3 regions of the Paenibacillus sp. PvR098 genome follow, and region 1 is predicted to be linked to each of the others. Evidence: a T-box and tRNA genes for the amino acid it is inferred to sense, from the RefSeq annotation. Region 1 holds a T-box; the other regions hold tRNA genes.

Evidence for each region. A T-box is a leader RNA that pairs with one kind of tRNA and senses whether it is charged. The one in region 1 lies ahead of JOE45_RS22855 (valine--tRNA ligase), so its partner is inferred to be a tRNA-Val.
Region 2: it encodes a tRNA-Val, which carries the amino acid that the T-box ahead of JOE45_RS22855 (valine--tRNA ligase) is inferred to sense. The anticodon was not compared.
Region 3: it encodes a tRNA-Val, which carries the amino acid that the T-box ahead of JOE45_RS22855 (valine--tRNA ligase) is inferred to sense. The anticodon was not compared.

What each region holds. Positions count from the first base shown of each region.
Region 1 is NZ_JAFIBU010000001.1:4,614,598-4,624,839, reverse strand. Features, by position in the region: gene murC (UDP-N-acetylmuramate--L-alanine ligase) at 1-750, opposite strand, end outside; gene JOE45_RS22860 (bifunctional folylpolyglutamate synthase/dihydrofolate synthase) at 759-2,138, opposite strand; gene JOE45_RS22855 (valine--tRNA ligase) at 2,147-4,819, opposite strand; T-box leader at 4,925-5,180, opposite strand; gene JOE45_RS22850 (LysM peptidoglycan-binding domain-containing protein) at 5,344-6,402, opposite strand; gene JOE45_RS22845 (RluA family pseudouridine synthase) at 6,505-7,383, opposite strand; gene JOE45_RS22840 (hypothetical protein) at 7,385-7,546, opposite strand; gene JOE45_RS22835 (phosphodiester glycosidase family protein) at 7,742-9,241, shown strand; gene hemL (glutamate-1-semialdehyde 2,1-aminomutase) at 9,389-10,242, opposite strand, start outside.
Region 2 is NZ_JAFIBU010000001.1:3,434,109-3,444,350, forward strand. Features, by position in the region: tRNA gene JOE45_RS17015 (tRNA-Ala) at 1-70, shown strand, start outside; rRNA gene JOE45_RS17020 (23S ribosomal RNA) at 250-3,171, shown strand; tRNA gene JOE45_RS17025 (tRNA-Ser) at 3,242-3,329, shown strand; tRNA gene JOE45_RS17030 (tRNA-Met) at 3,341-3,417, shown strand; tRNA gene JOE45_RS17035 (tRNA-Val) at 3,481-3,556, shown strand; tRNA gene JOE45_RS17040 (tRNA-Thr) at 3,563-3,638, shown strand; tRNA gene JOE45_RS17045 (tRNA-Asp) at 3,652-3,728, shown strand; tRNA gene JOE45_RS17050 (tRNA-Phe) at 3,777-3,852, shown strand; tRNA gene JOE45_RS17055 (tRNA-Tyr) at 3,867-3,952, shown strand; tRNA gene JOE45_RS17060 (tRNA-Lys) at 3,964-4,039, shown strand; gene JOE45_RS17065 (GMC family oxidoreductase) at 4,337-5,905, opposite strand; gene JOE45_RS17070 (gluconate 2-dehydrogenase subunit 3 family protein) at 5,902-6,498, opposite strand; gene JOE45_RS17075 (hypothetical protein) at 6,507-6,899, opposite strand; gene JOE45_RS17080 (nickel-dependent lactate racemase family protein) at 6,921-8,228, opposite strand; gene JOE45_RS17085 (PucR family transcriptional regulator) at 8,393-9,487, shown strand; gene JOE45_RS17090 (ABC transporter ATP-binding protein) at 9,579-10,242, shown strand, end outside.
Region 3 is NZ_JAFIBU010000001.1:2,896,439-2,906,680, forward strand. Features, by position in the region: gene JOE45_RS14280 (GntR family transcriptional regulator) at 1-481, opposite strand, end outside; gene JOE45_RS14285 (Rieske (2Fe-2S) protein) at 580-936, opposite strand; gene JOE45_RS14290 (amidohydrolase family protein) at 933-2,048, opposite strand; gene JOE45_RS14295 (GntR family transcriptional regulator) at 2,678-3,325, opposite strand; gene JOE45_RS14300 (2-dehydro-3-deoxygalactonokinase) at 3,485-4,480, opposite strand; gene JOE45_RS14305 (RraA family protein) at 4,498-5,175, opposite strand; gene JOE45_RS14310 (2,4'-dihydroxyacetophenone dioxygenase family protein) at 5,362-5,841, opposite strand; gene JOE45_RS14315 (SDR family NAD(P)-dependent oxidoreductase) at 5,883-6,653, opposite strand; tRNA gene JOE45_RS14320 (tRNA-Leu) at 7,090-7,169, opposite strand; tRNA gene JOE45_RS14325 (tRNA-Lys) at 7,180-7,252, opposite strand; tRNA gene JOE45_RS14330 (tRNA-Gln) at 7,258-7,332, opposite strand; tRNA gene JOE45_RS14335 (tRNA-Thr) at 7,354-7,429, opposite strand; tRNA gene JOE45_RS14340 (tRNA-Val) at 7,436-7,511, opposite strand; tRNA gene JOE45_RS14345 (tRNA-Glu) at 7,517-7,591, opposite strand; tRNA gene JOE45_RS14350 (tRNA-Thr) at 7,601-7,676, opposite strand; tRNA gene JOE45_RS14355 (tRNA-Asn) at 7,682-7,757, opposite strand; rRNA gene rrf (5S ribosomal RNA) at 7,763-7,879, opposite strand; rRNA gene JOE45_RS14365 (23S ribosomal RNA) at 7,940-10,242, opposite strand, start outside.

The DNA.
Region 1 (10,242 bases):
GAGGCATATGTTTCGAGCCATCACATCCGCTTCCGTATCGATCGCATACGTGATGACCTCGCTCTTGATTTGCGGAATCATTTCCTGCAAATAGACGTCATCCTTGCAAACGACCGCTTTACCGTCACTCTGCACCTGGCTTAAAAACCGGGCATAGGCGTTTTTCAAATTTTCAAAGTTGCCGTCATAGTTTTCAAGATGATCCGCTTCAATATTGTTTACCAGTGCGATACTAGGTTGGTACTGCAGGAACGAACCGTCGCTCTCATCCGCCTCCGCCACGACCCACTCGCCCTTGCCGGCTTTGGCATTACTGCCAACGTTCATGATTTCCCCGCCAATGATAAAGGTCGGGTCCTGTCCGCAATGCTCCAGCACCAAGGCAATCATGGATGACGTTGTCGTTTTTCCGTGCGCTCCCGCCACCGCAATGCCTTTTTTCGCATTCATTAGTCTCGCCAGCATTTGTGCCCGGTGCAAAATCGGGATCTTCAGCTCTTCAGCCGCGACCATCTCTACATTATCTTTAGACAGCGCCGTGGAGTATACGACGACGTCCGCTCCCTTCACATTCTGCGCTTCGTGTCCGATAAACACCTGCGCTCCCTTGGCTGCCAGCTTCTCCGTCAGCTCCTGCTGCGCCAAATCGGATCCCGATACTTGGTAGCCCATTTCCAGCATCACTTTGGCAATGGCACTCATACCATACCCGCCGATACCGATAAAATGGATATGCTCCGATGTATTCACTCGCGTTCTCACCAGCCTTTTTCAGAATCGGATTGATGCTTGATCCAGGAACGAACATCCCCTATCAAATATAACGTGCCCGAGACGACGGTAAGGTCGTCCTCTGCCGTCAAGCCCTTGACTCGCTCGAGCGCCGCCTTCCATTCCGGCTCTACGATCACTTCCACATCACTGCGGCCGTACTCATGCAGTAACGACCTAGCCAGTCCGGCGAGAGTATCTGCCGAGGCTTTCTTGTGCCAATTCGGCTCGGTAAGGATGAGAGTATTCACTATTGGTAGTATATGCCTGAAATAGCCAGAATGATTCTTGTTATCGAGCATTCCCATGACAAAATGAAGGTTTTTATACGAATATGTCTCTTTCAGCGCCTTCGCCAGCGATTCGGCCCCTTCCGGATTATGCGCTCCGTCGATCAAAATCCTCGGTGCTGTCGATACCATTTCGAGACGCCCAGCCCACTGCGTCCGTTTCAGAGCAGCAAGCAGAACCTCGTCATCTACAATTAAAGCATAATATTGGCGCAGCACTTCCAACGTCATCAGAGCGACGGAAGCATTCTCGATTTGATGCGCCCCGTTCAGAGAAATCGTCACGTCCGGCATGGCGCGAAACAAGCCTTTGAAGTCAAACGTCTGCTCGTCTTCTTTGGTTGAGACCGAATCATAACGAAATTCACGACCCAGCAAATAAAGCTTGCTTTGCTTTTCTTTGGCCTTTCGCTCAATGACTTCCACAACCTCCGGTTGCTTCACGGCGCTTACTACCGGAACACCGGACTTGATGATGCCCGCTTTCTCCGCTGCGATTTGCTCCAGGGTATCACCCAAAAAGTCCATATGATCATGACCGATGTTCGTGATCACCGAAACGAGCGGCGTGACGATATTGGTCGAATCGAGGCGCCCGCCTAAACCCGTTTCCCAGACGACAAAATCGGGAAAAGCCACACGCGCAAAATATTCGATAGCCACCACGGTCGATATTTCGAACATGGAGGGCTGCCCATACTTATCCGCCACTTGATCCACGACGGGCTTTATTTTATTAATGACCTGAAGCAGGTCTTCATCGGAAATGTTCTGCCCATTAAGCTGGATCCGCTCGTTATAGCTCTCGATGTAAGGGGACGTAAACGTCCCTACATGGTATCCGCCTTCTCGAATGACTTCCGACAAATAGGCGCATACCGAGCCTTTGCCGTTCGTTCCGGCCACATGGATGAATTTTAACCGGCGGTGCGGGTTGTCGAGCAGCTCCATGAGCTGCTCCATCCGTTCCAGTCCTGGCTTGATGCCTGCCAGGGGAATGTATCTTACAAGCCAATCCACCGCTTCTCTAACCGTCTGGAACGCTCCTGCCTGAGCAGATTGTTTAGCTTCGCTCATCGCAAGTATCACCCTTTCAACTCCGTCAGACGGGCAATCACTTTATCCCGCTTGTCGGCATAATCGGCGAGCTTCGCCTTTTCTTCGTCAATGACCTTAGCCGGTGCCTTCGCAATAAAGCCTTGATTCGACAACTTTTTCTCAATACGGTCGACCTCGCCCTGGAGTGTAGCCAGCTCTTTTTCCATCCGGGCAATTTCCTGAGCGATGTCGATCAATCCAGCCAGCGGCAAATACAGCTCCGCCCCGGTTACGATCCCTGTCATCGCTTTGTCAGGCGACGCTAACTCCGAATTGATTTCCAGAGAAGATGTATTGCAGAAACGGCGTACGTATTCTTCGTTGCGCTGCAGGATGGCAAACGTTTCGCTGCCGGCCGGCTTCACAAGCAGGTCGACTTTCTTGCTCATCGGAACGTTCACTTCCGCGCGAATGTTGCGGACGGAACGGATGATGTCCATCAACAGCTCCATTTCGCGTACGGCCTCCGGGGCCTCAAAACGCGCTTCGAATGTCGGCCAAGCGGCAAGCGTGATCGTTTCTCCTTCATGCGGCAAATGCTGCCATATTTCTTCGCTGATGAATGGCATGAACGGATGAATCAACCGCTGTGTCCGATCCAGCACATACGCGAGCACGGATTTTGTCGTCTTCTTGGCGGCCTCATCATTTCCGTACAAGGACAGCTTACTGAATTCGATATACCAGTCGCACAGATCGTCCCAAATGAAGTTGTAGAGCAGTCGTCCCGTTTCGCCGAACTCGTACGAATCGATCAGTCTGGTAACATCGCGTACGGTTTCATTCAACCTGTGCAATATCCACCGGTCGGCCGTTCCCAGCTCTCCATTCAGATCGATATCGGAGGCCTTGAAGTCACCGAGATTCATGAGCGCAAAACGCGACGCATTCCATATTTTGTTCGCAAAGTTGCGGACCTGCTCTACCTTTTCCCAACGGAAACGAAGATCCTGCCCAGGTGTGGAGCTCGTTGAAATCATAAAGCGCATCGCATCGGCGCCGTATTTCTCGATCACCTCGAGAGGGTCGACACCGTTACCAAGCGACTTGGACATTTTCCGTCCTTCCGAATCGCGCACCAGGCCGTGAATGAGAACATCCTTGAACGGGATGCTATCCGTAAACTCAAGCCCGCTGAAAATCATTCGAGCGACCCAGAAATAAATAATATCGTATCCCGTAACCAGCAGGTCGGTCGGGTAGTAGCGCTTCATATCTTCCGTTTGCTCGGGCCAGCCGAGCGTGGAGAACGGCCACAGCGCAGAGCTGAACCAAGTATCCAGCACATCCTCATCCTGCTTCAAGTGTGTACCGCTGCAGTGCGGACATACCGTCGCATCTTCGCGGGTTACGATGACTTCGCTGCAGTCGCCACAGTACCATGCAGGAATTCGGTGGCCCCACCAAAGCTGACGCGAAATGCACCAATCGCGCACATTCTCGATCCAATGCAAATATATTTTTTCAAACCGGTCTGGCACAAAGTTAACGCCTTGAGCGGATTTCTGCGCTTCTATCGCGCGGTCTGCCAGCGGCTTCATCTTCACAAACCACTGAGTCGACAAATACGGCTCTACGACGGCACCGCTGCGTTCGCTGTGTCCGACCTGATGCACATGCTCTTCGATTTTGATCAGCACGCCCAGCTCTTTCATGTCTGCAACGATTTGCTTACGGCAATCGAAGCGGTCGAGCCCTTGGTATTTACCCGCATTCCCGTTCATGGTACCGGACTCGTCCATCACGAGCACCTGAGGCAGATCATGGCGCTTGCCTACCTCAAAATCGTTCGGATCATGCGCCGGCGTAATCTTAACCGCGCCGCTTCCGAACTCTTTCTCAACATACTCATCGGCAATAATCGGAATTTCTCTTCCGATGATCGGCAGGATAAGCGTCTTTCCAATCAGATGCTTGTATCGCTCGTCTTTCGGATGTACAGCCACCGCTGTATCCCCGAGCATCGTCTCCGGACGGGTCGTCGCAACAATGATAAACTCCTCACTGTCTTTGACGGGATATTTCAAATGGTAGAGAGCACCTTGCACTTCTTTGTACTCTACCTCAATGTCGGAAAGCGCCGTACGGGCAGCCGGATCCCAGTTGATGATATATTTACCGCGATAGATCAAACCCTTTTCATAGAGACGGACGAATACCTCGCGCACCGCCTTCGATAGTCCTGCATCCAGTGTGAAGCGTTCACGGGAATAATCGAGAGAGAAGCCCATTTTGGCCCACTGTTCGTGGATTGTACCCGCATAATGTTCCTTCCACTCCCATACTTTCTCAAGGAATTTCTCCCGACCCAGGTCATAACGGGTCACGCCTTCCTCACGTAGCTTCTGCTCTACCTTCGTTTGGGTAGCGATACCCGCATGGTCGGAACCCGGCAGCCACAGTGCATCATAACCCTGCATCCGCTTCGTGCGGACCATGATATCCTGCAGCGTAAAATCGAGCGCATGGCCGATGTGCAGCATACCAGTCACGTTCGGCGGCGGAATGACAATCGTGTAGGGTTTCGCGTCTTGACGCTGACCCGCTTGAAAATATTGGCCCTTCAGCCAGTATTCATACCATTTCTTCTCGGCTTCCTTCGGGTCATAAGTCGTCGGCATCGACGTATCCGGCGTGGCCGCTTGTTTTGTTTCTTCCATAACTGGCAAACCTCCATCTGCATTCTAATTCAGTAGGGATATATGTCGCAGGGGCGCAGCCTCCAAGATCCGCATCGCTGCATAATACCAAAAAAGCCTTTCGCCGCAAAGGACGAAAGGCTCTCGCTTCCGTGGTACCACCTTTATTCCGTACTTTTGCATGAATTAAGCGGAGTCTCCTCCGGTCAAAATACGGCGCTCAAACAGGTAACGGCTGCAACCGGCCGAATCTAAGCTTCACTTTCAATTCGGCAACTCCGGGGCGACTTCGACAGGTACATTCCTGCGGAACCTTCCAGCCTCTTGCTGGCTCCACTCTCTGAAGGGTTCGCTGTCTACTATTCCCTTTCAATGTTTTTACTGCATCTATGCGTATTATGATAAACAATCATAAGGTGAGAGTCAATACAAGAACCATTTTCACCCGTCTATTTTAAGACTTCCTTTACGACAAGTATAGACAAAAAAATCCCCGAACAAGCCTGTATGAAGGCTGATCGGGCATTTTTTATTAGCTCTGCAGCTTATTTCGGTATGTAGACAATTTGTCCTTCCATTAATTCGCCCTCTCCAAGCCGGTTGTAAAGCGCGATTTCTCTTGGATTTAAATCATAGCGTTTGGCAATCGTTTCAAGGGTTTCTTCCTTTTGCACAATGCACATCCGGAGCTTCTTAAACTCCTGCTGTTCTCTATTGGCACTCAGGAGCAGGTTTTTCCATTCCACCTTCTCCGAAGGCAGCTTTTGTGCCGTAGACTGTCCATCTTCCGGAGGCCGTGTGTCCGATTTGGAGGAACCATGCTTCAGCAGCGAAGCCAGACCGAACGACTTGTATATCGGCTCCGCAGCGGATTCGGCTGCGTCAGTCGTTTTTTTAGAGCCCAGGCCGACTTTCATTTCCTTCTTCTCCGTCGTATTCGCCGCGGCTTCCGCGGCTGGTTCTTCTTCCTTCACGGCCCCCGAAGCTTCGGGCTCCGACTCCTTCTCCTCTTTCTTTGCCGGCTCGCTTGGCGGAGCAGTAGGTTCTTGCTGACTGCTTGGCTCAGCCTTCTCCTGCGGCAAGACCTCTGCGGGAGCTTGTTCCGAACGAGGGATTTCCTCCCCAGCGGACTCACTTAACGACGACGATTCCTCCTGTATCTCGGAACGCCGCTCCGGCACCTCATGGACAAACACGACCTCTTCCTCGGTTTCCCTCCATTGATCGGACTCCGAGCTTGAAACATTCTCGACGCCTCCGAGCGACAGCACTCCCGTCACATTCAAGCTTCGAGCAGACAGCAGATCCACGTCGAAATTTTCGATCTCAACGGCGATATCTTCCACACGCTGCACGCGATTCATCGGCAGCGTGATTTCTACCGGAATCAAATGCTGCAATGTCTGATCCGTACGCTCCAGTTCATCGACATAAGTCCCCGTCAATAGCAGATTGCCGCGAAGCACGGCTTGTTCTCCTTGCGGAAGCACCTGAATGTGGGGAATCAGTTCCACCCCTTCCAGCTCCTTAATGCCAAGCACACCTTCGGATAAATGCACACGTTCGTAAATATCAAACCTAAGCCCGTTATGCTGCTTCGTCAATGTAACATCCTCCCTTCCACATTTCACCTTTCCAGAAAAAGAAAGATCGTCAGCGCATTGGTCTTTACAATTTATATGGCTGCTGATGGAGGAGCATGACTACTATTTTTTCAATTGCTCGTAAAGAACCGCAAAGTCATCAGGCCAAGTGGCTCGCACTTCCATTCGTTCTCCCGTGAATGGTTCAGAGAACACCAACTGCTCCCCGTGGAGCGCTTGCCTAGCCATACCCATGCCCGCCGTGCGGCCACCGTAGAGCGAGTCACCTAGCAGAGGATGCCCCAGATGGCTCATGTGAACGCGGATTTGGTGTGTTCTCCCCGTCTCCAGTCTTAACCTTACAAGTGATGCCGAATCGAGCCTTTCCAGAACCTCGTAATGGGTTACAGCGGGATCCCCCGTGCGGGATACGCGCCTGCGCGTCGCGTGATGTCGGTCCCTGCCGATCGGCGCATCGATGCGCCCCCTGCTTTCAGGCGGATGTCCTTGTACCAAAGCAACATAAATCCGCTCTACTCGCTTGTCCCGCATCGCTTCATCCAAACGAGATTGCGCCCACTCATTCTTAGCCAGCAGCACCGGCCCAGTCGTGTCCTCGTCCAACCGGTGAATGTGACGCGGGCGACAGCGTTGTCCGGTCGATTCCAGATACGAGCCCAGCGCATGCAGCAGCGTACCCGTTTCCCCATCACGTGTTGGATGCACCTTCATACCTGCAGGCTTGTTCGCCACTAGGCTGAAATCATCCTCATAGAGCACTTCGACTTCTGTCCATTCAGGTACATACTGGAGGGTTTCCTCAGGAAACAAGCGAAGCATCACCCTGCGGCCTTTCCACTGAATATTGCTCGATCGGAACAGCTTTTGAAGAAATCGATCTCCCACCGTTACGGCCAATGCATGACGGATATCTTCTATTGAATGAACGTCTTGCTCGGCCGTCCATTCAAGCCATTCACCCTTACGGCGCCATACGCTCATCTTAGGAATCCTCCTCGACACCATTGGCAGTGAGTTTCTTACGATAGTGCATCCACTCGATCCTAGCCGCCGCCAAAATGACTAAAAGCAGGACAAAGAACAGCCCCATTACAAGTATCATTTCCAGCGTGATGCCAAAAAAACTGTATTTTTTCAAGATCACGTAACTTCCTCCATCCATAGACTTAACAACATTCTACCAAAACGCGGTATTTTCTCAAAGCGGTTACATTGCCAGAGGAGCGTCTATCTGACTCTAGCAAACTCTGTTAATAGGTACTTCAATATGATAGAATGTGAAAGCAAATTTAATTTGACCATTGTTCATTTCGATTATTTCATATGGGAGAGACTACGATTGGTTACTGTCTTGCAAAGGATCCGAAGCTGGGGCAGGCTGAAGAGAACACTCTTTGGGATCGCTCTTTTCACTTTTTTGACCTCTAGTTTTTTATTTTTGACCGGACCGGGAAATCAAATTAGAGTGTGGCTTGCAGAAACGGTCATTACCACTCAGCATCGGAGCTGGGCCTGGATCTTTGTGGGTGCGGAACAGCGAGATTTGCTGGTTCAAAAGATGCAAAACGCTATTGAAGACGCCGCCCGCGAAAAGCAAGATCTAGGAATGGTAAGCATCAGCCAACATCGCTCCGCAGACGAATGGGTTCAAGTGGAGGACATATCAGGCCCGTTATGGAAAGGTAAAAAGATGTACGTGTTCGATCCGAAATCGATTCGCGTCATGACACCGTTCCAGTCGGGTGAAGGGGAACGAATCACTTCCATGGTTAGCCGTACCGGCGCTGTGGCCGGAGTCAACGGAGGAAGCTTTGACGATCCGGAGGGTCTGGGCAACGGCTTTGCCGCCATCGGCGTCGTTATCTCGGGCGGCGATATTATCTTCACGGATCAAGATGGGAGTATTCCGCAGCATATTATCGGCTTTACCAAGGAAGGTAAACTCGTGATCGGTAAATATAATATTTTCGAGCTGAGGGATATGGGGATTTCCGAAGCCGTATCGTTCTACCCAAGGCTGATTGCGAACGGCAAGCCGCTTATTACAAGCGGTGACGGCGGCTGGGGCCGTGCGCCGCGAACCGCCGTTGGGCAAAAGCCCGACGGTACCGTCATTTTTATCGTCATCGACGGCCGCCAATCGAACAGCGTAGGAGCCACCTTGAAGGAGGTTCAAGATATACTGCTGAAAGAAGGCGCCGTCAATGCAGGAAATTTGGACGGCGGGGCTTCTTCCGAGCTCGTGGTCGGAGACCAGCTGGTAACCCATCCGTCCAGCCGTTACGGTGAGCGCAGGCTGCCTTCCGCCTTTCTCGTTTACGACAATCCATCAGCCGTGGTTGCGAACCGTGTCTGGGACGGCGTAGATAAAATCGATCCCGGAGGCTCCTATGACCACCCGGAATTTTTGCGGGAGCAAGCGGAGAAGAAAGCGCGCCAGCAGCAAAACCCGGCACCCGTGCCGGCCAAACCTGCAAGCGTCGAGAAACCGAAGAGCGTGCCTGCTTCCACTGAAACGAAGCCTTCAGCAGGCGGCGAGGAAAATAGTCACAGCGACAAAGCCGACACCTCCGCCGGAGCGACTCCGACGAAGCCCAGCGCGACAGAGACGGGGAACTCCCACGCCCCAACGGTTCAGAAAGAAAACGGAAGTTCGGTCGGCAGCGAAATCCCTTCGGAAATAACCGCGCCTCCACCGGTTTCCGCACCGTCGCTGGCGCCAGTTGACGACAAGGATTCGGGAATCCCCCCCATGGAACATTCCGGTGGTGCCGTGGAGGCACAAACAAAGATAGATACCGCTGGGGCTTTGCAGGGACCGATTCCGGCATCCAATTAGGAGGGAACAAAGAACTTCCTATATACTCCAGCCACCCAACAAAACAAAAGGCTCCCTGTATTCTTCAAATTGAGGAATACAGGGAGCCTTTTGTTTGCAGCTTCGATCTTTTGTATCAAAGCGGCCAGCAGCGGATTTGGCTTTATGTCACAGACGCTTCAGCGCCTGATAATGCGCCTCAATCGTCGCGTCAATATCCGCGTCCGTATGGGCTGCCGAAACGAACATCCCCTCGAACTGCGAAGGGGCAATACTAACCCCATCATCAAGCAGCGCTGCGAAATAACGGTTAAACCGGTCTAGATCGGACAGCTTCGCCGTCTCATAATTAACTACCTTCGCGTCCGTGAAAAACGGACATACCATCGAGCCCACGCGATTAATGGTAGACGCAATCCCCAGCTCACTGGCATTTTTCAGGAAGCCATGCTCCAGTCTAGCGGACTTCCGCTCCAACTCCTCATAAACGCCCGGCGCTCCTAGCAGTTTCAGCGTCGTGTAACCGGCCGCCATGGCAAGCGGGTTCCCCGACAGTGTTCCCGCCTGATAAATCGGTCCAGCTGGAGCGATATGCTCCATAATCTCCTTTTTACCGCCGTAGGCGCCTACAGGAAGACCTCCACCGATCACCTTACCGAGACAGGTGAGGTCCGGAGTGATACCGTAGAGCCCTTGTGCGCTGTGTAGACCTACGCGAAAGCCGGTCATGACCTCATCAAAGATCAGCAGGCTGCCGTAAGAAGCGGTCGTTTGCCGCAAGCCTTCAAGGAAGCCAGGCTGCGGCGGTACGACGCCCATATTTCCGGCTATCGGCTCAACGATAACCGCGGCGATTTCTTCACCGAACTTTTCGAATGCAAGCCGTACCGACTCCAGATCATTATAAGGAACTGTAATCGTATTGGCCGCTACGGATTCCGGTACGCCCGGACTATCCGGAAGGCCAAGCGTGGCAACTCCTGAACCCGCCTTAATCAGCAGCGAATCCGCATGGCCGTGGT
Region 2 (10,242 bases), 1.2 Mb from region 1:
ATAGCTCAGCTGGGAGAGCGCCTGCCTTGCAAGCAGGAGGTCAGCGGTTCGATCCCGCTTGGCTCCACCATTCTTTCGAGAATGGAATACTTGAAACAACCCCATCAATATGCTAAAATATCATTCGTTGCCGCCAAAATCGGCAGCAGGTTTGTTCCTTGAAAACTGGATATCGAAACAAAGTAACAATGCTGAATCATCCTTAGATCTTTGATCTATAACTACGCTAAGACTTCATGTCGAAGCATTGGTTAAGCTATAAAGAGCACACGGAGGATGCCTAGGCACCAGGAGCCGAAGAAGGACGTGGCGAACGACGAAATGCCTCGGGGAGCCGTAAGCAGGCTTTGATCCGGGGATGTCCGAATGGGGGAACCCGCATGTGGTAATTCGCATGTACCATGCAGTGAATACATAGCTGCATTGGAGGCATACGAGGGGAACTGAAACATCTAAGTACCCTCAGGAAAAGAAAACAAAAGTGATTCCGTCAGTAGCGGCGAGCGAAAGCGGATTAGCCCAAACCAGGAAGCTTGCTTTCTGGGGTTGTGGGACGTCAATGTGGGTTGAGCAGAGTAAGTGAAGCGGTCTGGAAAGGCCGGCCAAAGAAGGTAAAAGCCCTGTAGCTGAAATTCTGCGAAAACCCTAGACGGATCCCGAGTACCGCGAGACACGTGAAACCTCGTGGGAATCCGGCAGGACCATCTGCCAAGGCTAAATACTCCCTGGTGACCGATAGTGAAGCAGTACCGTGAGGGAAAGGTGAAAAGAACCGCGGGAGCGGAGTGAAAAAGAACCTGAAACCGTGTGCTTACAAGAAGTCAGAGCCCGTTAATGGGTGATGGCGTGCCTTTTGTAGAATGAACCGGCGAGTTACGTTCCCGTGCGAGGTTAAGGTGAGAAGCCGTAGCCGCAGCGAAAGCGAGTCTGAATAGGGCGCTTGAGTACGTGGACGTAGACCCGAAACCGTGTGATCTACCCCTGTCCAGGGTGAAGGTGCGGTAACACGCACTGGAGGCCCGAACCCACGAATGTTGAAAAATTCGGGGATGAGGTGGGGGTAGCGGAGAAATTCCAATCGAACTCGGAGATAGCTGGTTCTCCCCGAAATAGCTTTAGGGCTAGCCTCGGGAGATGCGTCGTGGAGGTAAAGCACTGATTGGGTGCGGGGCCCGCCAAGGGTTACCAAGTCCAGTCAAACTCTGAATGCCACAGACGTTATCCCGGGAGTCAGACAGTGAGTGCTAAGATCCATTGTCAAGAGGGAAACAGCCCAGATCATCAGCTAAGGTCCCCAAGTGTGTGTTAAGTGGGAAAGGATGTGGAGTTGCACAGACAACCAGGATGTTGGCTTAGAAGCAGCCACCATTTAAAGAGTGCGTAATAGCTCACTGGTCGAGTGACTCTGCGCCGAAAATGTAACGGGGCTAAACACACCACCGAAGCTATGACTAGACGTCTATGACGTCATGGGGTAGGGGAGCGTTGTAATCGGGTTGAAGCTAGATCGTGAGGACTGGTGGACTGGTTACAAGTGAGAATGCCGGTATGAGTAACGAAAAGATCAGTGAGAATCTGATCCGCCGAAAGCCTAAGGGTTCCTGAGGAAGGTTCGTCCACTCAGGGTTAGTCGGGACCTAAGGCGAGGCCGAAAGGCGTAGTCGAAGGACAACAGGTTGAAATTCCTGTACCACCGTGAACCGTTATGAGCAATGGGGTGACGCAGAAGGATAGTGACGCGAGCTGATGGATGCTCGTCCAAGCAGTAAGGCTGATGTGTAGGCAAATCCGCACATCATTAAGGCTAAGCTGTGATGGGGAGGGAAAATTACAGTACCGAAGGTCATGAGTTCAGGCTGCCAAGAAAAGCCTCTAGCCAGGGAGAAGGTGCCCGTACCGCAAACCGACACAGGTAGGCGAGCAGAGCATGCTAAGGCGCGCGGAAGAACTCTCGTTAAGGAACTCGGCAAAATGACCCCGTAACTTCGGGAGAAGGGGTGCCTCGGTAGGGTGAATAGCCCGAGGGGGCCGCAGTGAAAAGGCCCAAGCGACTGTTTAGCAAAAACACAGGTCTGTGCGAAGCCGCAAGGCGAAGTATACGGGCTGACGCCTGCCCGGTGCTGGAAGGTTAAGGGGAGCGGTTAGGAGCAATCCGAAGCTGTGAACCGAAGCCCCAGTAAACGGCGGCCGTAACTATAACGGTCCTAAGGTAGCGAAATTCCTTGTCAGGTAAATTCTGACCCGCACGAATGGCGTAACGACTTGGGCGCTGTCTCGACGAGAGATCCGGTGAAATTTTAATACCTGTGAAGATGCAGGTTACCCGCGACAAGACGGAAAGACCCCATGGAGCTTTACTGCAGCTTGATATTGGACTTTGGTACGATCTGTACAGGATAGGTGGGAGCCTGAGAAGCATGAGCGCCAGCTTGTGTGGAGGCGACGTTGGGATACCACCCTGATCGTATCGGAGTTCTAACCTGGTACCGTGATCCGGTATGGGGACAGTGTCAGGTGGGCAGTTTGACTGGGGCGGTCGCCTCCTAAAGAGTAACGGAGGCGCCCTAAGGTTCCCTCAGAATGGTTGGAAATCATTCGAAGAGTGCAAAGGCATAAGGGAGCTTGACTGCGAGACAAACAGGTCGAGCAGGGACGAAAGTCGGGCTTAGTGATCCGGTGGTACCGCATGGAAGGGCCATCGCTCAACGGATAAAAGCTACCCTGGGGATAACAGGCTTATCTCCCCCAAGAGTCCACATCGACGGGGAGGTTTGGCACCTCGATGTCGGCTCATCGCATCCTGGGGCTGAAGTAGGTCCCAAGGGTTGGGCTGTTCGCCCATTAAAGCGGTACGCGAGCTGGGTTCAGAACGTCGTGAGACAGTTCGGTCCCTATCTGTCGTGGGCGTAGGAAATTTGAGAGGAGCTGTCCTTAGTACGAGAGGACCGGGATGGACGTACCGCTGGTGTACCAGTTGTCTCGCCAGAGGCACGGCTGGATAGCTAAGTACGGAAGGGATAAGCGCTGAAAGCATCTAAGCGTGAAGCCCCCCTCAAGATGAGATTTCCCAATTAGTAAGACCCCTTGTAGACGACGAGGTTGATAGGTTCGGGGTGGAAGCGCGGCAACGTGTGGAGCTGACGAATACTAATCGGTCGAGGGCTTATCCAAATACATGAACTTCAGCATGCTTTGTTTCGATCCAGTTTTCAGGGCGCAAGCTTTGGATTTGTATAATCTTGGAGAGATACCCAAGTGGCTCAAGGGGACCCTCTGCTAAGGGGTTAGACTGCGTAAGTGGTGCGAGGGTTCGAATCCCTCTCTCTCCGTTTGATAATATGGCGGCGTAGCTCAGCTGGCTAGAGCGTACGGTTCATACCCGTAAGGTCGGGGGTTCGATCCCCTCTGCCGCTACCAAATTTTTAATTGATTTTCATGCAATTTTTATGTTATGATTCGACATGTTGTACAAGAATGTATGGAGGCTTAGCTCAGCTGGGAGAGCATCTGCCTTACAAGCAGAGGGTCGGCGGTTCGATCCCGTCAGCCTCCACCATAATTTGCCGCTGTAGCTCAACTGGTAGAGCAACTGACTTGTAATCAGTAGGTTGGGGGTTCAAGTCCTCTCGGCGGCACCAGTTTTAATAATGCGGAGCCGTGGTGTAGAGGCCTAACATGCCTGCCTGTCACGCAGGAGACCGCGGGTTCGAATCCCGTCGGCTCCGCCATTATTTTAAAAACGGTATAATCAATATAAGACAAGCTATAGTACATAAGGCTCGGTAGCTCAGTCGGTAGAGCAGAGGACTGAAAATCCTCGTGTCGGCGGTTCGATTCCGTCCCGAGCCACCATTGCTTTATTATACGGAGGCTTAGCGAAGTGGCCAAACGCAGCAGACTGTAAATCTGTTCTCGTCCGAGTTCGGTGGTTCGAATCCATCAGCCTCCACCAGTTTATTTTAAGAGCCATTAGCTCAGTTGGTAGAGCACCTGACTTTTAATCAGGGTGTCGTAGGTTCGAGTCCTACATGGCTCACCATTAGGTGAATAGTTAAGAGACCTGTCAGGGTCTCTTTTTTGTTTTTTAACGGCCACAGGGCCATGATATTATCCTCTCTTGAGGTTAAATAGTCGGCTGCTCGAAGCGCTTCAAATGCACGAAGCGGCGAGAGTTTTGCCCGATAAGCCCAAAACTTTTCGCTTGTTCCGAAAACAGGAGGACAGGAGCCCCGGGCAGTACCGGAGGAAGCGGCAAGGCGGATACGTGATTTGGAGCTTGATTTAAACAAGACCGCTTCGGCCAGGTGCCGTGGCGGTCTTGTGTCTTGTCACGGGCCTATAATTCCATCCGGGATGCTCTTTTTTTAATATAGTCCGCAGTACGGGAGGCCAACGCCATGACGGTATTCGTCGGATTGCCAGCCCCCGAGGTCACGAATATGCTGGCGTCGCAGACGAACAGATTCGGAATGTCGTGAGTCTGGCCGTAGGAATTAACGACAGAGCTATCAGGGTCCGATCCCATGCGGCAGCCTCCCATGAGATGGGCTGTATCGGGCACGACGAACTCCGGCTTGCCCCCGGCTGCCTGTAGGATGCCCTTCATTGTACTTACGGCGTGATCGATGAGCAGCTTATCGTTATCTCCGTAGCTGAAAGTAACCTTGGCCCGCGGCATGCCGTTCAAATCTTTCTCATCGCACAGTGTGACGGTATTGTCGGGGCTGGGAAGCACCTCGCCGACCATGGTGATGCGAGCGTAGGCGTTGTAATCGAGCATCGCCTCGTGCAGCTTAGACCCCCAGACCGGGCGGTTTCCATCGGATTTGGAGATTCCTTTGGCGAAGCTGAGCGGCCTGACGCCATGGGCATGAAGCGTATAGCCCCGAGCTACCTCCCCCGATAGGTGATAGAAATCCTGCGTAGTCGCGAGCACCGGGGTTCCTTTATACAGCCGTACATCGTGATCGAACCGCGCGTAGACATCGTTGCTGCTGTGCGTCATGAACGCCTTGCCCACCCAGCCGCTGCGGTTTGCAAGCCCGTTGGGAAACTGGGCATTCGCCGAATTCAGCAGAAGCCTTGGCGTCTCCACCGCATAGGCGGATATAATGACCAGTTTAGCCCGCTGCTCGTACGCCGTGCCGTTATGAACGAAGGTGACCCCCGTCGCCCTGCCGTCCTTCCCCATATTCACTTGCGTGACCATACAGTCGGGAAGAACTTCCGCGCCGGCTTGAATCGCTTTAGGGATATGCACGATCAACGTGCTGAATTTGGCGTTCGGCATGCAGCCCTGCGTGCAGAAGCCGCGGTTGATGCAGGGCGGCCGGTCCTCGAAGGGAGCGGACAGAATGGCGAGCGGGCTGACGACCCAGCGGATACCGAGCTTTTCGCAGCCCTTGGCGAACAATTGGGCGTTCAGACTGATCGGATCCCGCTCCGGGTATGGATAGGGGCCGTGAAATGATCCCCAAGGATAATGCTTCGGACCCGATACGGCGATTTCTTTCTCGACTTTATCGTAGTAGGGGGCAAGGTCTGCATATCCGATTGGCCAATCCTCTCCTACGCCGTCAAGCGATTTGGCATTGAAATCGGTCTCGTGAAAACGCAAGAACACGCCGGTAAAATGCACGGTGCCTCCTCCTACGCCCTTGCCGCAATTGTTATGTCCCATCTGGAGTGGGTCGGCGCCGTCTACGATGCGCGTGTCCTGCCAGCCGAGCTGCTGCATGGCCAGCTCATCGCTAGCAAAGTCGTGCTGCGGGTCGCGCCATGGGCCCGCTTCCAGCACCACGACCCGCATCCCGGCTTCGCTGAGTTCCTTGGCCAGAACGCCTCCCGCCGCACCGGCACCCACAATGACGACGTCCACCGTCTCGCCCTCGTATTTACGCTTCATGCTTTTCTCTGCTCCTCCTTCGCTTCCCAAGGATCGAGCTGCTCCATACGCGCGTAACCGCGCGGATAAGCCGGTCCGCCGAATCCGATCTCCGACCATACTTCCGGATGGGAATAATACGCCTCTATGCTCATGGTCAGAAGCTTCTGGAAGAAAACCTGCTGGGGGACGTGCCTCCATACCTCGAGAGGAACGGCCTCGCCTTGACTGACCTCTTCCATGAGCTGTTTTTGCTGCTCCTCCTCCAGATGAAAGAAAAGCTCCGTATGTATGGATTGGCATGCCTTTTCCAACGCTTCAAGTCCCTTGCGAACCAGCACTTGAGCAGGCGGAATTCCGGGCTTGCGCTGGCTTTCCTCTCCCGATGAAAGCGACTGATCGATGTGGTCGAGCACGAACTGGATGATCTCCGGACGATGGTCATCCACTAACAGAGAGCACCACGATCGCAGCATTTCTGCTTCCACGACCGTAAGGAAGCTATGGTTCCCGGAGGTTTGCAGCCGGGAGTTTAGAATTTTTCGTGTATGCTCATCCCATTCATGCTGCTCGTTCATCACATTGTAAGAGGGATAGCGGGTTAAACGTTTCATAGGCAATCTCACCTCCAATAGTAAGCGATCAGGCCGAGCACGCTGATCGCCATATACATGATAGGCATCATGATGGGCGGGCCAACCAGGAAATTCCGCATACTATAGCCGCCGACACGCACGCCTACGCCGTGGAAGTGATAGTAGAATCCGACCGCTCCGGTCATCACGCCGAGCCACATCAGGAAGACGAACAAAGAAAGCAGCCAATCCGGCCGGGAGACCGCGATCCAAATGGCTGCCAAGCTGTAGATTGGCGATGAGATGACAGGCGACCACATTGATTTGTGGTGGAAGTTCTGGCGGTAATGCGAGAGAGTGACCTGTACCCAAACGGCCAAAAAAGCAATGCCAACAAATAAAAATACAACGCGCTCCAAGGACCAGCCGGTCCAATTCATAGGGATCTCCTCCATGTAATATTAGGAATGGGCATCGGTCTGTCCGGGATAGGTTAAGGAACCAAAAGGCATGATAGCCAATTCAAGCCCGGGTTCCTTCAACAGCTCTTTCAGCGTCGCTTCTAGATTGTCTGCCGGTCGGAAGCCCAGAAGCTCCGTCATATGACGTGGAAGGGAGGAATGCAAATAAACGGGATAACGGCTGAGAACCTCGTCCACGTGGAGTACTTTGTGGGCGCCGAGCACAAAGTGCTCCTTCAGTTTGGCCGTCATCCGCTGCCGGTCCGTCATCGTTTCCACCCAGTACTGGAACACGCCGTTGCCGAGCCCCTCGGAAAGCTCCGCTGCCATCACGATGGAACCTCCCGGTTTGGTGAATGCTGCGGCGTTGCGCAGCGCTTTTAATGCTTGATAGAGCTGCCGGTCCTTCGGGTCCCCGCCGGGAGCAACAATAGAGAGATCGTATTGCTTGCGTACGGGAATCACAAAACGGGACGCCGCGAGGGATACTCCGGCCCGATGGGCCATCGTCAATTGCCCTGCTACCGCATCCAGCACATGTTTGTCCATATCGACGATCACGTTCAGAAGAAAATGAATCGGGGCGAAGGTATGCGCCTCCTCCAGATCACGATGGATCGGATTATCCGGATCTCCTGCAGCAGCGCGGTGCTGCAGCGATAAACTGTGATTGCTCTCAATACAGGGTTGGGAGGCGACGCCGGGAATCAGGGCCTTTACTCCCCCGGAGATGCCGACCAAGGCATGCGGCTCGATGTTGCCCGTAGCGATGCGCAGCGGCGCCTCCACGACCCGCCTGTTGATCTCCACCGGCGTGCCGAGAGAGGTCATTCCGACACGTACGCAATCCTCAGGCGCTGCGGAATGATTATGCACCCGTATACGCTGATACACGGTCTCCCCGACGAGCCCTCGCAGTTCCTCGTCAGTATGCTTTCGGTGTACCCCAAGCGCTACGATGATATCGATCCCGTCGTCTTGAATTCCGGCAGCCCCGAGCTCCTCAAGCAGCGGTTCCAGCAGAAGAGGGGTTGGGCAGAGCCTTGTACCGTCACTGACCAGAATGACCGCCTGACTATGTCCGGCAGCCAACTCCCGGAGCCTGGGTGAACCGATCGGTGCTGCCATTGCTTCCCGAATCCGGTGTAAGGAGCGGTCATCCATGTCGGAACGCTCCTGCACATAAGTAATCGTTTCAAAAGAATAGGTTGAGGGGATTTCGAAAGAGACTGTCCCCCTGCCGTAATGTAAGCTATAAATGATCTTGTCCCCCTCGGAATGCTCTAAGATGAAGCTTGTTGTAAACACTTTAAATTATTGCCACATTCCAATAATTTATCCTGATTTGATGAGGTATTAAGCGAGGCTACCGCTTCCTTTTGGTTTAGGCGGCAGGGCAGTTGTGCTACAATATAGACAAGAAAAGCGAGAACATCTTCATATATTAGATAATAAGGGTTGGGAGCCAGGAGATGGATTGGGAACTGTTAAGGGAACAGCTCGAGAAAACGTTGAATGTCCCGGTAAAAGCAGTCAAATGGTCATGGGAAGACTGGCGGCGCGATGCGCGGGAGAACGGATCGGGCAGCTTGACCAAGGCTGGGGAAGTGTTTTTTCTCGTACAGAAGGAAGGGCCGGATGCCCGGCTGCTCTCCGTGCAGGAGGAAGCGGTTACTCCGGTAGAACGCCGGCTTATGGAGCTGATGATGGACACGCGGAAGGCGCAGGACAAAAAGAGCCCGGCTTCCGTAAGCGAATTGGAGCGCAAGGCGGGGCTTGTGCGCGAATGGTTTCGAGAGCAGCAGGAGCTCGGATTTGTCCAAGCCGAGATGCCGGATACGCTCATATCGCAGTTGTCGCTGTATTCTACCAAAATTCCGCTGCTGCTGTACGGCGATTATACGACGTCCCGCCGCGTGCAGTATCATGAGCTGAAAAAGCTGCTGGAATCGTTTTTTGATGCGGAAATTACTTTGGTTCCCTTGACGGACAAAGAATGGCTCATGCTGGCCCCGGAAAAAATACTATCCATAGATGACAAAGGGGAACGCGATCCTCATGAAGAATCGCAGGATGATCTGCTCGCGGCAGCAAGCTACGGCTTACATGAAATGCTGGAGAATGAATGGGTCGGCGAGTGTCACCTGGCTGTCCATTATCCGATCCTCCCTTCCAAATCGCTCTACTCTGCCATTTTGCAGCTGAGGGAGACGATGATGCTGGGACGAACGTATCAGGTCGGCAGTAATACGCATTTGCCCTGGGAGCTTCAGCTGGAAAAGTTGGTGCATCTGATCCCCGAAGCGGAAAAGGCCAGTTTTTTGGATCGCGCGCTGAAGCGTTTGGACGTGGCGTTCGACCCGGAGACAATCACCACGTTGGAGCATTTTTTTCAGCTCGACTGCAACGTTAGCGAAACGGCCAAAAAGCTGTATATTCACCGGAATACGCTTTTGTACCGTCTGGATAAGTTCAAGCAGGAGACCGGATGGGACGTTCGGACGTTCAACCATGCGGTATTGGTCAAGATTGCCATGCTATTGTACAAAGTAACGAAAAGAAAGTGATTTTTTTGTGAAGATTGTGCATAGTCATCTGATGGTGAGGTAGGGTATGATTTAACCATATCACGATACTATCTCGTAGGGGGAATTAATCATGGCAGGTGTACGCTTAAACCACGTCGTCAAAAGATATCCGGGTGCTGAAGAAGCAACGGTAAAGGACTTTCATCTTGATGTTAAAGACAAAGAATTCCTGGTCCTCGTAGGCGCTTCCGGTTGCGGTAAGTCTACTACACTTCGTATGATCGCCGGTCTGGAAGAAATTTCTGAAGGCGAACTGTATATCGGCGACCGTTTGGTGAATGACGTAGCACCGAAAGATCGCGACATCGCGATGGTTTTCCAATCCTACGCGTTGTATCCTCACATGAACGTGTATCAAAACATGGCTTTCGGTTTGAAGCTTCGTAAGTTCAAGAAAGCCGACATCGAAGCTCGTGTACGCGAAGCGGCGAAAATTCTCGACATCGAGCATTTGCTGGATCGTAAGCCGAAGGCGCTCTCCGGCGGTCAGCGCCAGCGTGTAGCCTTGGGTCGTGCGATCGTCCGTGAACCGCAAGTGTTCCTGATGGACGAACCGCTTTCCAACCTTGACGCCAAATTGCGCGTACAGATGCGTGCGGAAATCAGCAAACTGCACAAACGTCTTGAGACTACCGTTATTTACGTAACGCATGACCAGACGGAAGCGATGACCATGGGCGACCGGATCGTCGTTATGGATAAAGGCATCATTCAACAAGCGGCTACTCCTGAAG
Region 3 (10,242 bases), 1.7 Mb from region 1:
TATTGATCTGATTCCATAATTGAGTTATTACTTCGTTGCCACAGCGTTCATAGAAAAAACCATGGAAACGCATGTCATACTCCATTAGTTGGAATACATCATCCTCTTGGGCACATCTTTTCATTTCAAGATACAATTGGTTTAAATGATCTAAATCGCTTGACTTCAAGGTAGGGATTGTTTTCTTTATTGCATATCCCTCAATCAGTTCCCGCATTTCGTAAATATGATCTATTTTTTGCTGCGTGATATCGGATACGAACGAACCCTTATGATGCTTGCTGATAAGCAAGCCTTCTTGTTTTAGCCGTTCCATGGCCTCTCTAACTGGGGCCTGACTAATACCAAGAGAATTGGCTATATCCAAAACAACCAACCGGAAACCAGGATAAAGTTCTCCCGTTAAGAGCGCTTTTCTTAAAGACAGATAGACGCGTTCACTGAGTGAATCCCCTTCTGGATCCAATTTAAGCGTTATCATGTTTCAGCTCCTAGAACCCCTATACTATATTATCGATAATTTTATCCAGAAAATTATCGATAAAATTAACGAGAGTTATGCTCAGTCGATTACAGCAATTAATCCATGTGTACCAATACTCTGTTATTTTCAATCGATACGTCATACACCTTTACTCTGTATCGATCAGGGTCGACCAATGCCTTACCCGTCTTCACGTCGAACTCCCATCCGTGCCAAGGGCAAGTCAGGATCTCGCCCTCTCTTCCATAAATGTACTCATGTGGCTTGGATTCCAATGTCGTACCTGTAAACTTACCTTTACACAGTTCGACTTGCTGATGAGGACACACATTACGGATAGCATAATATTCATTACCGTTGTAGTAGACGCCGATGCTTTTTCCCTCAATCGTTGTAATCTTGCAGGCTCCAGCTTCCAACTCTTCTACTCCGACTACATCGTGCTTCGTCATTTCGCTACACCTCCTGCTAGTAAACCTCTTTCTTGCAGCTGATACATCTCAGCAGCGTTCTCGTACGCTACGCGGCGGCGCATCTCTTCAGGCAATTTATTGAGCACAAATAATGGCGTGTCATTATCCCAGTGCGGGTAGTCCGTCGAGAACATAACCGTTTTTTCTGCATGCATCAATTGGAACATTTGTACCAGTTCCTTATTATCCGGCTCTTCGATCGGTTGGGTCGTCAAGCGGACATGCTTAAGGATATATTCGCTTGGTTTATACTTCAACCATGGCACTTCATTGCGCATTGCTCGGAAGTTTTTGTCCATTCTCCACATCAGATGCGGAAGCCATGCCAAACCGCCCTCGATGAATGCCACCTTTAATGTTGGGAATCTTTCGAAAACGCCTTCACATACGATACTATTCAGCTGCGACATATGATGGATGGCCAGGATGTTGTGCCGTTCAAAGTTCGTCGTCGGATACCCTGCTGCCGTAGTGGAGGGGTTAATTCCGTCTCCTTCGCCGCCGCCGTGAATACCAATCACCAGGTTGTTACGTGCTGCCGCTTCGTAGATCGGGTAGTAACGGCGTTGTCCGTACGGTTCGCGCGATGCGGATGTCAGAAGCACCTGAACCACTCTCGGATGTGAACCCAGACGATCGATCTCTTTTGCTGCGAGCAGCGGGTCTTGCGTAGCTACCACGATGGAGCCCAACCAGCGCTCATCGCTCGGAATCCACGTGTCCATCGTATAATCGTTGAATGCGGAAGCCAGCGCTGCAGCATAATCCGGATTGTTGTGGGCAGAGATCGAAAGCAGGTTGCCGGTCAGAACGGCTCTCTCTATATTGTAGCGGTCCAGCAAATCGACCTTCGCAAATTCTGGGTCTGAACCCGATGGAAGTCCGTTGCCTGGAGCTGCATCATTGCGTTCCAATGGAATAGGGCGAAACATAAGAAACGGAAGCGTTGCATTGTGGGCCTTCAGTCTATCCCACCATACCCGCGGCATATAAGGCTTTAAATCATCGTAGCTTTTGACTCCTTGGTGCACATCGCAATCGATAATTCCATGATTAAACTTAGAAGCTTTCTTCGTCGTTGACGCTTCCATACATTCCAACCTCCTATTGTTGTGATACTAGTAAAGCGTCAATACTTGTAACCGGTTCCAACAGAGTGCTTATATGATGCGTTCCTCTTTCGTTGGAAACGTTTAAATATTTCGCATCACTTAGTATCTACGACTTGCCGTGACGAACGGCCTGTCCACAAATACCGCTTGACTAAAGTCTCATTGATCAACTATGGTATAGCTTCCTAGCCTTTCACTTCCTTTTGAACATCTCAACAGGGAGTAAATAATACCTTTATTCCATATGATCATTTTTGTTCAGTAAATTAAATTACCGAAATAATGGAAGCTAATATCTAATATATTAGTTTTCATTTGATAATTCACATTATATCACATATAAAGCTTCTGTCAATTTATTTTTGATCATTTTGTGTCTTATGCTTTGAACGCGAGTGTATGGAAAGTCGCGGACCACTATCGCATGGATTATGAGATGACTGAATGGTTCTTGTTAATCGTCAAGAAGGTTGTTCTTTTCTAAGAACGGTACAAAGCGGGACATGCTCAAGGCATGACCCCTCTAGAACCGGAGGCGTATACATGTCATACTAGATATGAGGATAGGCAGTCACGAGCATCGCTTGAAATAAGCCTCGCTGCGGTAGTCATGAATAGTCTTCAACGGTATGATGTTTAATTTCGTCGATATGCAGTTCCATTAACTGTATGGCCTCTTCTAAGTTCGAATCGTAAAGAGCTCCCAAAATCTTCTTGTGCATTTCGTTTGCTTTCCTAGGTCTGTCATAATTCTTGGTAATAATAACCCCATACCATTTAATCTTCAATTCCAATGTGCCCATAATGGATACTAATAATTGATTATTGGAATGCTGAATAATCGTTCGATGAAGATTCCTGTCGGCCTCAAAAAAAGGCTTCATATCTCCTTGATGAATCGCCTCTTCCGCTCTGTCTGCTTCATCGATCAATAACTGAATTTGACTTTTAGGCATTATACGTGAAGCTATGGTAATGGCTTTAAGCTCCAAAGCTTTCCTTACATCATATAAATCTTCGATATCCTTTACATTTGGCATATTGACAAAGGAGCCAGATCGAGGCTTAACATCAATCAGACCGTCTTGTTTCAGCCTATTAATCGCATCCCGAAGCGGTGTTCGACTAACCCCTAACTCTTTGATGATATCTTCATAGATGATTTTTGAGCCTGGTTTTAGCTCATTGTTTAGTATTTTATCCCGCAAGTACCCATATACACGCTCATGAAGATTACTGTTGTCAAATATAATCATCTTATCACCCTCTTGTTCAAGGTGCATGTCCAAAGTATATCGGATTCATGCACCCGTTTCATTCTCGTGATCTCTAAGTGCAATTTTACATGTAGAAATGTAAAATGTAAAATATCAGACTGTTTATCCTCTTAGTTTAAAGTAAACTTGCTTTGAATGTCATTGGGAAATTAACCCGTGGTTTTCTGCAATACGCAGCACACCATATCCAGCCAAGTGATTCATGGTTTGCGATTCTACAGGAATGATATCTCCCTCGTACTTCTCAAAGGCAAAAAGCAAGGCGAGCGCATCCCTTACAATCTCTTTTCCCGCTATATATACCGGAATCTGTTCTGAAGCGGCAATGGCCGAATGATGAAGGATGGCCCGGAGATCTTCAGCGAAAATAACCCCCATAAGCATATTTGCTTTCTCATTCACGCTAAGCTCTGAGAATTGGTCCAATACTCGAATGGAAAATGCCGCGCGGCTTAGACCCGCTTGTTTGGCATGCTGATATCCTTGAATTACCCGGTCCGGGAGCAATGTCGTGGCATAAGACTTATCCACTGCATTTGCGATAATCGTATGATTAGACACGGCCGAAAGAAGCTCACCTGTAAGGGTTGTAAGACTTTCCGTTATGCGTTCCTGCGAATCGAGGAAAACAAATTTTGTATGCGAGCCGGGCAATATGAAGAGTGCAGGTCCTACTACATTAAGCTTTCCCACTAATGCAAAGGTTTCTACCTCTTCTCCCCTCATAATATCAATAACCTCATCCTTTGCTGCAGAAGAAGGAGATATGCTTTTCACTCCGGGGACAAACCATATGTCTTGATCGACGATTTCAGGAAACCGCTTGCAAACCATGCTTTTTGAAAGTGACTCCATTCCTGCAGGTGAGGGGATATGCGGTACTTCCACAAGCCCCACATTCGATGTAATCATACCTGAAGCTGCAATTAAATCAATGGAATTTAAATTCAAATCATTGGTTTGTAATACCCTTGTAATCAGTTCGCTGATCGTCGATTTCAACTCTTCGTTATGACCGTTAATTACGGTGGTTCTAACTCCAACCTCGGCGGATAGAGAGTCAACGACATCGTAACCCTTCCATAAAACAACACGGGTATTGGTCGTTCCGGTATCAATGGTTATTCTGAACATCGCAACCAGCCTTTACATTAAATTCTACCGAATTTACGAAGCAACTCCTCTACAGACGCACCTTTCAATATTTCTTCCCGGGTAGCGATTTCCTTATCCGCCTGTTCACGCGCATTGGCGTATACCTCTTCCAATTGTTGATAAGGGACAACAGCAACACCGATCTCGTCAGCCACAATAAGATCGCCAGGTTGAACAATAACCCCGCCGCAGCTAATAGGAACGTTAATTTCTACGGGCTCTTTTCTTCCAGAATACGCCGTGTGTGCGGCCCTTGGACCAGAAACCTTCGCAGTGACAGGGAATCCAAGCATTCTAGATTCGTCCGTATCTCTGCAGCTTCCGTCAATCACCGCGCCTACGACACCTGCGTTTCTTGCTAAACCTGACATTAAACCTCCCCAAATAGAGGTTTCCGTTTCCCCGAATGCATCTATTACGATTACGTCACCAGGTTTGGCAACCTCGAACACTTCCAAGCAATCCACAATATCGCCTGCGGTTAATTTGACCGTAATCGCGGGACCAATGATCTTCTTCTCTGCCGCTTTTGGTTTCATATCATGCCTCATGACTTGATTACGCTGCATCGCATCACCGACCACACACGATAACGATAACACATCGTCCATATCACGAAAAGGCTTGATTTTAGATTCATCAATCTCCGGTCTAGGATTAATAATTTTTTTCATATAAGCTCCCCATCTCTTCATTATATTAGGTAAACTTAATCACTTTCAAAACTACTCAGGCCTAGCTCTTGGCTTAAAAAACAAAAGTACCCATCGTAACAAGTCGATAGATACTTTTGTGTATAATGCGGTTTGTGTGGATAACGTCTATCTTGCTATATTAAATCATCAATGTGCGTATCAATTTTAGTACAGCAAGTTTCTTTCTGGAATATTGTGTTTTTCGCAATATTCTTTATAGAGCTTCAATTTAGTAAAGACATCGTCTTGATAGAATACCTGATCGTTATCGTCCAAATACTGAATGGTACCCTCTAGGATGAACAGAGTGATCATTTCTTCTTCGCCATCAATAACAAGCGTATGAATGTCACCCGGTGGCTCATAAACAAACGTACCCGGTTTAGCAACCCATGTTCTTTCCAGGTAGCGCCATTGGCCTTGAATCGTGTATGCCATTACTTGACCGCCGGTATGACGGTGACGGTTTACTGTACCGCCCGGCAATACTTTCAACAGGTTAATCCAGCGTCCTGTAGCCAAATCAAAACGAACCGGTTTAAACCATACGCGATCTGTTTGTGGAACCCAAGGAATCTCGTCAATATCAATTGCCTGATCCGGTAATCCAACCATCTGTGTGAATTCGTCTAAAGTTTGTGCCATTTGTAATCTCCTCCAAATTTTGTTTTATTGTTGTTGCTATATTATGCAGGTGGGAATAAAGAAGGGTCACCTGCAAGGAGTCCGCCGTCTACAGGCAGAACAGCACCCGTAATAAAGCTCGCATCCATTGAACTTAGAAAATCAATCGCCGCAGCAACTTCTTCCGGCGAACCAAAACGCCTTTGCGGAGTTCTCGAAAGGATTCTCTCCTTAAAGACAGGATCTCTCGTAGCACCAGATGACAATGGTGTCTCGATATATCCAGGGCTAACAGCGTTGACACGAATATTAAATTCAGCCCAATCTACTGCCAAGCATTTTGTAATCTGAACTATTCCACCCTTTGAGGCAGCGTAGGACAGCAGATTCTTACTTCCATAATGGGCTAGCATTGAAGCAAAATTAACGATTGCTCCGCCGCCGCCTTCGGCCATAAATGGTTGAACCGCTTGACACATGTAAACGGTTCCATTTAGATTAACATCTAGGACTCCTTTAAGCTCCTGGTCCGTTACTTTTACGTTAGGAGAACGTCTGATGATTCCCGCCGCGTTAACCAGGATATGAATACTCCCTAATGCTTCGAAGACCTTCTCTGCAACTTCTCTGGCACTCTCTTGGTTAGATACATCGGCCGTAAAGAAATGCACATCGTGACCTTCAGCTCTTAACCTATTTTTCTGTGCTTCTCCGTTTTCCGCTGCAATATCGATCATAGCAACGGTCAAGCCTTTTTCGACAAATCGTTGGACAACGGAAAGGCCCAGACCTGACGAACCGCCAGTAACAATTGCCACTTGTTTTGAGCTCATGCTTACACTCCTATCTATTGTCTTCTGGTCATTCGTATCCATTACTAGTCTACAACAGAGAGTGGATAACTTTGAAACCTGTTCCCATTGATCCTCCCCGTTCATTTCCTATCAACGAATTCCACTAACATAATCTAATATCTAATATATTAGTTTGTTTCTATAAATAAGATTATAACACACTTATACCGTCTGTCAAATTCTTTTTAATCCTCTCCATTGAAACCAAAATATATACTCTTTGCTATCGTCGAAGCCAACAGAAAAAATGATCTCATGGGTTACGCTGGAGATAGCGGATGCCACAAACAGCTATTAAACCAACTCTTTATTGAAGAGAGTGAAGTCTCCAGTGTTTCAGTCCACAACAACTATAAGTATTACTATACAAAAAGTCCCTTAGAACGAATAGTTCTAAGGGACTTTTTGTATAGTATGCGCGTAGAGGGACTTGAACCCCCACGGTCGCCCGCCAGATCCTAAGTCTGGTGCGTCTGCCAATTCCGCCATACGCGCGTAATGAAAGTGAGCCATGTAGGACTCGAACCTACGACACCCTGATTAAAAGTCAGGTGCTCTACCAACTGAGCTAATGGCTCATACATGGCTGGGGATCTAGGATTCGAACCTAGGCATGACGGAGTCAAAGTCCGTTGCCTTACCGCTTGGCTAATCCCCAACAATATGTATTGAATGTTACTGGTGCCGCCGAGAGGACTTGAACCCCCAACCTACTGATTACAAGTCAGTTGCTCTACCAGTTGAGCTACAGCGGCATAATATGGTGGAGGCTGACGGGATCGAACCGCCGACCCTCTGCTTGTAAGGCAGATGCTCTCCCAGCTGAGCTAAGCCTCCATAAGTGGTGACCCGTAGGGGATTCGAACCCCTGTTACCTCCGTGAAAGGGAGGTGTCTTAACCCCTTGACCAACGGGCCTTATATGTATGGAGCTTCCAACCGGAATCGAACCGGTGACCTCATCCTTACCATGGATGCACTCTACCTACTGAGCTATGGAAGCAAGTATGGCTCCCCGAACAGGACTCGAACCTGTGACAACTCGATTAACAGTCGAGTGCTCTACCAACTGAGCTATCAGGGAATAATGCTTGGCGACGTTCTACTCTCCCAGGACCCTGCGGTCCAAGTACCATTGACGCTGGAAGGCTTAACGTTCGTGTTCGGTATGGGTACGCGTGGTTCCCTTCCGCCATCATCACCAAACATATTCAGGTTTGCGCCCTGAAAACTGGATCGAAACAAAGCATGCTGAAGTTCATGTATTTGGATAAGCCCTCGACCGATTAGTATTCGTCAGCTCCACACGTTGCCGCGCTTCCACCCCGAACCTATCAACCTCGTCGTCTACAAGGGGTCTTACTAATTGGGAAATCTCATCTTGAGGGGGGCTTCACGCTTAGATGCTTTCAGCGCTTATCCCTTCCGTACTTAGCTATCCAGCCGTGCCTCTGGCGAGACAACTGGTACACCAGCGGTACGTCCATCCCGGTCCTCTCGTACTAAGGACAGCTCCTCTCAAATTTCCTACGCCCACGACAGATAGGGACCGAACTGTCTCACGACGTTCTGAACCCAGCTCGCGTACCGCTTTAATGGGCGAACAGCCCAACCCTTGGGACCTACTTCAGCCCCAGGATGCGATGAGCCGACATCGAGGTGCCAAACCTCCCCGTCGATGTGGACTCTTGGGGGAGATAAGCCTGTTATCCCCAGGGTAGCTTTTATCCGTTGAGCGATGGCCCTTCCATGCGGTACCACCGGATCACTAAGCCCGACTTTCGTCCCTGCTCGACCTGTTTGTCTCGCAGTCAAGCTCCCTTATGCCTTTGCACTCTTCGAATGATTTCCAACCATTCTGAGGGAACCTTAGGGCGCCTCCGTTACTCTTTAGGAGGCGACCGCCCCAGTCAAACTGCCCACCTGACACTGTCCCCATACCGGATCACGGTACCAGGTTAGAACTCCGATACGATCAGGGTGGTATCCCAACGTCGCCTCCACACAAGCTGGCGCTCATGCTTCTCAGGCTCCCACCTATCCTGTACAGATCGTACCAAAGTCCAATATCAAGCTGCAGTAAAGCTCCATGGGGTCTTTCCGTCTTGTCGCGGGTAACCTGCATCTTCACAGGTATTAAAATTTCACCGGATCTCTCGTCGAGACAGCGCCCAAGTCGTTACGCCATTCGTGCGGGTCAGAATTTACCTGACAAGGAATTTCGCTACCTTAGGACCGTTATAGTTACGGCCGCCGTTTACTGGGGCTTCGGTTCACAGCTTCGGATTGCTCCTAACCGCTCCCCTTAACCTTCCAGCACCGGGCAGGCGTCAGCCCGTATACTTCGCCTTGCGGCTTCGCACAGACCTGTGTTTTTGCTAAACAGTCGCTTGGGCCTTTTCACTGCGGCCCCCTCGGGCTATTCACCCTACCGAGGCACCCCTTCTCCCGAAGTTACGGGGTCATTTTGCCGAGTTCCTTAACGAGAGTTCTTCCGCGCGCCTTAGCATGCTCTGCTCGCCTACCTGTGTCGGTTTGCGGTACGGGCACCTTCTCCCTGGCTAGAGGCTTTTCTTGGCAGCCTGAACTCATGACCTTCGGTACTGTAATTTTCCCTCCCCATCACAGCTTAGCCTTAATGATGTGCGGATTTGCCTACACATCAGCCTTACTGCTTGGACGAGCATCCATCAGCTCGCGTCACTATCCTTCTGCGTCACCCCATTGCTCATAACGGTTCACGGTGGTACAGGAATTTCAACCTGTTGTCCTTCGACTACGCCTTTCGGCCTCGCCTTAGGTCCCGACTAACCCTGAGTGGACGAACCTTCCTCAGGAACCCTTAGGCTTTCGGCGGATCAGATTCTCACTGATCTTTTCGTTACTCATACCGGCATTCTCACTTGTAACCAGTCCACCAGTCCTCACGATCTAGCTTCAACCCGATTACAACGCTCCCCTACCCCATGACGTCATAGACGTCTAGTCATAGCTTCGGTGGTGTGTTTAGCCCCGTTACATTTTCGGCGCAGAGTCACTCGACCAGTGAGCTATTACGCACTCTTTAAATGGTGGCTGCTTCTAAGCCAACATCCTGGTTGTCTGTGCAACTCCACATCCTTTCCCACTTAACACACACTTGGGGACCTTAGCTGATGATCTGGGCTGTTTCCCTCTTGACAATGGATCTTAGCACTCACTGTCTGACTCCCGGGATAACGTCTGTGGCATTCAGAGTTTGACTGGACTTGGTAACCCTTGGCGGGCCCCGCACCCAATCAGTGCTTTACCTCCACGACGCATCTCCCGAGGCTAGCCCTAAAGCTATTTCGGGGAGAACCAGCTATCTCCGAGTTCGATTGGAATTTCTCCGCTACCCCCACCTCATCCCCGAATTTTTCAACATTCGTGGGTTCGGGCCTCCAGTGCGTGTTACCGCACCTTCACCCTGGACAGGGGTAGATCACACGGTTTCGGGTCTACGTCCACGTACTCAAGCGCCCTATTCAGACTCGCTTTCGCTGCGGCTACGGCTTCTCACCTTAACCTCGCACGGGAACGTAACTCGC